Rhodoligotrophos appendicifer: one gene and its partner. The protein of the gene in region 1 interacts with the protein of each later gene in a pairwise test. Links are inferred from orthologs where the notes say so. Each region holds a gene or a part of one and is shown on either strand. Other genes may lie near its edges. The genes, in order: gyrB and gyrA.

What was found.
Region 2: the proteins of gyrB (region 1) and gyrA interact in binary tests that used the Escherichia coli proteins (3 or more experiments, as listed by UniProt). The link is inferred for Rhodoligotrophos appendicifer from one-to-one orthologs.

What each region holds. Positions count from the first base shown.
Region 1 is NZ_VHKL01000001.1:95,990-99,406, reverse strand. The notes cover bases 100-3,198. They hold gyrB (DNA topoisomerase (ATP-hydrolyzing) subunit B), read left to right. Parts: upstream 100-486; coding sequence 487-2,910; downstream 2,911-3,198. Other genes in these bases: FKM97_RS00475 (transglycosylase domain-containing protein), read left to right, coding at 3,109-3,198; recF (DNA replication/repair protein RecF), read left to right, coding at 100-463. Outside these bases: more of recF, read left to right, coding at 1-99; more of FKM97_RS00475, read left to right, coding at 3,199-3,417. UniProt on the Escherichia coli protein: DNA gyrase negatively supercoils closed circular double-stranded DNA in an ATP-dependent manner to maintain chromosomes in an underwound state.
Region 2 is NZ_VHKL01000007.1:34,984-38,673, reverse strand. Bases 74-3,445 are described here. They hold gyrA (DNA gyrase subunit A), read left to right. Parts: upstream 74-470; coding sequence 471-3,245; downstream 3,246-3,445. Other genes in these bases: mgtE (magnesium transporter), read left to right, coding at 74-289. Outside these bases: more of mgtE, read left to right, coding at 1-73. UniProt on the Escherichia coli protein: A type II topoisomerase that negatively supercoils closed circular double-stranded (ds) DNA in an ATP-dependent manner to maintain chromosomes in an underwound state.

The DNA of each region.
Region 1 (3,417 bases):
TGCCATCGATGGGGCCCTGGAGAGCGAGATCACCGAGGAACCAGCGGTGAATGTCGAGGAGCGATATCGTAGACTGTTAAACGATTCGCGGAGAGTGGATGCGGGGGCAGGGCGGACGCTGAACGGACCTCATCGGAGCGATCTGATGGTGCGGCATGGTCCCAAGGATGTCGATGCCCGGCTCTGCTCGACGGGAGAACAGAAGGCGCTGTTGATCGGTATCGTCCTCGCGCATGCGCGGATCATCGCGGCCGGGTTCGGCGGCTATGCGCCGATCCTGCTGCTGGACGAAGTCGCGGCGCATCTCGATGAAGCCCGTCGGCAGGGTTTGTTCGATTGCCTTACCACGCTTGGGGTCCAAGCGTGGATGACCGGAACCGACGCAGCGCTTTTCGAGCCGCTGCGTGGGTCGGCGCAGTTCTTCGAAGTTCGCGAAGGTGCGCTGCTCGAGCTGGTCGATTAATTGTTCAGGATTGGTGAATTGACATGACGAACGCATCCAATGGCTCGGCTGACGATTACGGCGCAGAATCCATCAAGGTTCTCCGTGGGCTCGATGCGGTCCGAAAGCGGCCGGGCATGTATATCGGCGACACGGACGACGGCTCGGGCCTGCATCACATGGTCTATGAGGTCGTCGACAACGCCATCGACGAGGCGCTGGCAGGGTATTGCGACCATGTGGCGGTGACGCTGAACCCCGAGGGATCGGTGACCGTCTCGGACAATGGGCGTGGGATCCCGACGGCCATCCACTCCGAGGAGGGTATCTCGGCCGCCGAGGTGATCATGACCCAGCTGCATGCCGGGGGGAAATTCGACCAGAATTCCTACAAGGTGTCAGGTGGCCTGCACGGAGTGGGCGTCTCTGTGGTGAACGCGCTGTCGCAGTGGCTGAAGCTGACGATCTGGCGCGGCGGCTTCGAACATTCGATGACTTTCGCCCATGGCGTGGCGCAAAGCCCGCTGGCGGTGGTTGGACCCTCGGACCGGACCGGGACCCAGGTGGCGTTTCTGCCCAGCACGGACACGTTCACCATGGTCAATTTCGACTATGGGACACTGGAGCACCGGCTCCGCGAACTCGCCTTCCTGAATTCAGGGGTGCGGATCACCCTGACCGACCGGCGCGGCGTCGAGCCGAAGGTGCAGGACATGAATTATGACGGGGGTCTCCGGGCCTTCGTACGCTACCTGGACCGCGCCAAACAACCGCTGCTCGCGGAGCCTCTCCTGGTCCATTCGGAAAAAGACAATGTGGTGGTCGAGTGCGCCCTGTGGTGGAACGACAGCTATCACGAAAACACCCTGTGCTTCACCAACAACATCCCGCAGCGGGACGGGGGGACCCATCTTGCAGGCTTCCGTGGGGCGCTGACACGGGTGATCAACGGTTACGCGGCGTCGTCGGGCATCGCCAAGCGCGAGAAGGTCGCCATCACGGGAGACGATGCCCGGGAAGGCCTGACCTGCGTGCTGTCGGTAAAGGTGCCGGATCCAAAGTTCTCCTCGCAGACCAAGGACAAGCTGGTGTCCTCGGAGGTCCGGCCGGTGGTCGAAGGGGTGATCAGCGAGCAGCTCGGCACATGGTTCGAAGAGCATCCGGCCGAGGCCAAGCAGATCGTAGGCAAAGTCGTGGAAGCGGCGGCGGCGCGGGAGGCGGCCCGAAAGGCACGCGAGTTGACCCGGCGCAAAGGCGTGATGGACATTTCCAACCTGCCCGGCAAGCTGGCGGACTGCCAGGAACGAGATCCGGCGAAATCAGAGCTCTTCATCGTCGAGGGTGACTCCGCCGGTGGCTCCGCCAAGCAGGGGCGCAATCGCGAAAACCAAGCGGTGTTGCCATTGCGCGGCAAGATCCTCAATGTGGAGCGGGCGCGGTTCGACAAGATGCTGTCGTCGGAGCAGATCGGCACGCTGATCACCGCTCTGGGAACAGGGATCGGTCGCGACGATTTCTCGGTCGACAAGCTGCGCTACCACAAGATCATCATCATGACGGACGCCGACGTGGACGGCGCCCATATCCGTACATTGCTGCTGACGTTCTTCTACCGGCAGATGCCGGAGCTGATCGAGCGCGGGCATCTCTATATCGCTCAGCCGCCGCTGTTCAAGGTGAAGCGCGGGAGCTCGGAGCAGTATCTGAAGGACGAGAAGGCGCTGGAGCGCTATCTCATCGACGGAGGGATCAACGACGCGGTGCTGATCCTCGCCAATGGCGACGAGCGCGGCGGGGAGGATCTGAAGCAGATCGTCACCGAAGCCCTGGAGGTTCGCTCCATCCTCGACAGTTTGCACACGCGCTATCCGCGGTTCGTGGTGGAGCAGACGGCGATTGCGGGTGCGCTCGATCCCGAGACGATGAACGATGCCGTGCTGGCCCGAGATGCCGCCGATTACGTGGCGCGCCGGCTTGGAATGTTCTCGGAAGAGACCGAGCGGAACTGGGTGGGGGAGCCCATGCCCGATGGCGGACTGGAGTTCTCGCGCGAGATCCGCGGTGTGCGGGAGGTGCATACGATCGACGGCAAGCTGATCTCCTCTTCAGACGCGCTGCGACTCGCGAGGAAGTCGACACATCTCCAGGAGGTCTATGGGAAGGCGGCGAGGCTGGTGCGCAAGGGCGAGGAAACGCAGGTGCGCGGTCCGATGCAGTTGCTGGACGCCGTGTTCGCCGGCGGCCGCAAGGGCATCTCCATGCAACGCTACAAAGGGCTGGGTGAGATGAACCCGCAGCAGCTGTGGGAGACGACGCTGGACACCAACGAGCGGACCCTGCTGAAGGTGCATATCCGCGAGCTGGACGAGGCAGACGATCTGTTCGCGAAGCTGATGGGCGACCTGGTCGAACCGCGGCGCGACTTCATCCGGGACAACGCGCTGCAGGTCGCGAATCTCGACGTCTGACGCATGACTCTCGATACAAGGAAAGTTGATCCGTGGCTCGCAGGTGGGGAAAGACGGCTGACTGACAGCCATTAATACGACACCATTGAATAGCATTTTCGACCCGCGGGTGGGCATTAGCCCGGGATTAAGCCTATTCCGGATAGGGTCAGACTCAGGATCGGCTGACACACCGAGGCAGGGGTTCGAACGGCGTTCATGGGCGTTTTCCGATCACGGTCCCAAGCGGGCCGCACAGAGCGCGATCACCGCGAGCCCCAGCTGTTCGGCGGGGATGACAGGCGTCGCGGCCTCGACGGCGAGTCTCGAAATATGCGCGGGGGCCGGCGCAACGGACGTGATGGCGGCGGTGATGGCGGCAGTGGCGGCGGGAACGGCGGCGGCGGTCGCGGCCGGACGCCCCGGAAGAAGCGTTCATGGCTGTTGCGCTCCGTCTATTGGTCACTGACGCTGGCCATCTGGGGCGTGATCGCCATCGGCGGCATCTCCGCCTATTTCCTCCTGGCG
Region 2 (3,690 bases), on another replicon or contig:
AGTAGTGGGTCGCGAATGCGCGGTAGGACTGATCAATGGTGTTCTGTTCGCTCTGATCCTCGGCGCCGTTGTCTATGCTTGGTTTGGCAGTGACAGCCTCGGCTTAGTCCTGGGCGCGGCGATGGTTATCAATATGCTGGCTGCAGCTCTAGCGGGCATTCTCATCCCGCTGACACTCGATTATTTCGACGTAGATCCTGCCGTTTCTTCTACAGTGTTCGTAACCACGGTGACCGATGTGGTGGGCTTCTTTGCGTTCCTCGGGCTGGCAAGCTTATGGCTGATGTGAATCAGGAGTAGCGCTTGAATTTGGCGGAGAAAAAGGAAAGAAAACCGCCGAAAACGGCTAATTTTATCGCGCGTTTCGTTGCATCGGTCTGCAGCCATTGCTACATATGGCATTAGCCGAATCGTGGCCGTGTAACGGCCATGACGCTCCCCCCTCCCTCAATATGCAGAGGCATTGAAGATTGGCCGATAACGATCGAGGACCATCTGGTTCGGAGCCCGTTCCTTCGGATGTGACCCCCATCTCCATCGTCGAGGAAATGAAGCGTTCCTACCTCGATTATGCGATGAGCGTAATCGTGAGTCGGGCGCTGCCTGATGTCAGGGATGGCTTGAAGCCGGTCCATCGCCGCATCCTGTTTTCGATGCACGAGAATGGTTACGACTGGAATAAGGGATACCGAAAGTCCGCTCGTATCGTGGGCGATGTCATTGGTAAGTACCATCCTCACGGTGACCAAGCGATCTACTTCGCTCTGGTTCGAATGGCTCAAGATTTTTCGATGCTGCTGCCGCTGATCGACGGCCAGGGAAACTTCGGCTCTGTGGACGGAGATATGCCAGCCGCGATGCGTTACACAGAGGTCCGGCTGGCGAAACCTGCACACCTGTTGCTGGATGATCTCGACAAAGAGACGGTTGCATTTCAATCTAACTACGACGATACGGAGCATGAGCCCTCTGTACTTCCGGCGAAATTTCCTAACTTGCTCGTCAATGGAGCGGGTGGCATCGCCGTCGGGATGGCGACGAACATTCCCCCGCATAATTTGGGCGAACTTGTTGATGCCTGTGTAGCTTTGCTGGCCAATCCCGGGATCTCGATTGAAGAGATCAATGAAATCGTGCCCGGTCCGGACTTTCCCACCGCAGGTCTCATTCTCGGCCGGTCTGGAATTAGGTCGGCGTACCAGACGGGCAGGGGCTCCATAATCATGCGGGCCCTTGTGGAGGTGGAAACGGTTCGTAAGGAGCGCGAGGCCCTGGTCGTGACGGAAATTCCGTACCAGGTGAACAAGGCCTCCATGATCGAGAAGATCGCCGATCTTGTTCGCGAGAAGCGAATTGAAGGCATCGCGGATATCCGCGACGAATCCTCGCGAGAAGGCATGCGCGTGGTCATCGAACTGCGCCGTGAGGCGGTCGCGGATGTGGTTCTTAACCAGCTCTACCGTTTCTCTCCTCTGCAGACGAGCTTCGGCTGCAACATGGTGGCTCTCTCGGGGGGGCGCCCCGAACTTCTCAACCTCAAGGATATGCTCCAGTTCTTTGTCAGCTTTCGTGAGGAAGTTGTCACAAAGCGGACGAAGTTCCTTCTGAACAAAGCGCGGGACAGAGCCCATGTTTTGGTCGGTCTGGCGATAGCGGTCGCCAATATCGATGAGGTGATCCGAGTAATCCGAACAAGTCCTGATCCTGCAACCGCTCGTGCCGAGTTGATGAGCCGTGACTGGCCTGCGAAGGACATGGTGGCGCTCGTCATGCTGATTGCCGATCCTCGTCACATCGTGACGGATGGCGGCACAATACGCCTCTCTGAGGAGCAGGCGAGGGCCATCCTCGACTTGCGACTGCAAAGGCTGACGGCGCTCGGACGAGACGAGATCGGTGACGAGTTGCAGGAACTCGGCGGCAAGATCTCCGACTATCTCGACATCCTGCGCTCACGCGATCGTGTCCAGACAATCGTACGTGACGAGTTGCAAGCAGCAAAGGCAGAGTTTGCTAAGCCGCGCCGGACTCAGATCCTCGACGACGGCTTCGAGGTCGAAGATGAAGATCTGATTGCTCGCGAGGATATGGTGATCACCGTGTCCCATAGCGGGTATATCAAGCGCGTGCCTCTCTCGACCTATCGTGCGCAGCGGCGTGGCGGCAAAGGCCGCTCCGGTGTCTCGATGAAGGAAGAGGATTTCGTATCCCAGTTGTTTGTGGCCCATACGCACACACCGGTCTTGTTTTTTTCATCGACCGGTATGGTCTACCGCATGAAGGTATGGCGCCTGCCGGTAGGAACGCCGCAGGCGCGCGGCAAGGCACTCGTGAACCTTCTGCCGTTGAAACAGGGTGAGAATATTTCCACGATTCTGTTCATGCCTGAAGATGCCGAAGAGGCCGAACGGTTGAATCTGATCTTCGCCACTCGCTCTGGCAGCGTGCGCCGTAACGATCTTGCAGACTTCATCAATATCAATCGTGCCGGAAAGATTGCGATGAAGCTCGAAGAGCCAGGCGACTCGATCGTGGGGGTCGCCGTGGCTACGCCTGACGATGATATCTTACTGACCACGGCCAACGGGCGCTGCATTCGTTTTCCCGTTCACGATGTGCGGGTCTTTGCCGGTCGCACATCCACGGGCGTTCGGGGTGTTCGGCTCGGAACCGACAAGGAGTTGGGATCCGATAAGGTCATTGCGATGACTGTTCTTCGGCACATAGATGCAACACCGGCGGAGGCGAAGGCCTATCTGAAGCTTCGCCGCGCTATGCGCGGTGAGGAAGCAAATGCTGGCACTGAGATCGATCCAGAGCTGGAAGAAGGCAATGGCGAGGAAGAAGGAAGTGCGGAAGAAGTGTCTCTTAGCCAGGAACGCTATGCACTTCTATCTGCCGCGGAGCAGACCGTTTTAACCGTTTCTCAGAATGGATATGGAAAACGAACTTCTTCCTTTGAGTACCGGGTCACCGGGCGAGGCGGAAAAGGTATCATCGCTATGGCGGTGAATAGACGTAATGGCCAACTGGTTGCCTCTTTCCCGGTCGAGGAGAATGATCAGATCATGCTGGTCACCAACGGTGGTCAGCTCATTCGCTGTCCCGTGCACGGTATTCGTGTTGCTGGTCGAAACACTCAAGGGGTGACGATCTTTGACACAGCTGATGGAGAGAGAGTGGTCTCTGTGGCCCATGTCAATGAAGATGACGATGACCCTGAGGAGATCTCGACGGCTGGTTGAGGAAAGCATCTGCAGCGGAGTGGAATTTTTGCACCGAATGCGGGGCGGCGACAGATCTTAAACGTTCTGATGTTTGCCGTCGGCCCTAAAGGTGGGGCTTATCTCCGCTCTGCACGCTGCCCGTTTGCGATGAAGTGATTGCAGGCAACTCGGAAGCCCATATGTGTCGGCCTCTTTGCATCGAGATTGACACGGAAGTTTCGACACGATCACCGACGCATTACGGCAAGGAAAGCGCGCAGGCTTCCATCATCGGAAGCCTAGCTCAAGAGTTTTCAGTATTGGGTGCCACCGGAGGCTCTGCTTGCAGTGGCTTAACCGGACCCCCAAAAAGGCTTCAGTAGAAACTCCGACATCGGCAGGCGAGGACTTCCGTCATTCTGCGAAATCTCACAAGCTGTTGTTTTTTGGGAGGGTTCTTCACTCAGTTCATTTGCCGGGCGGG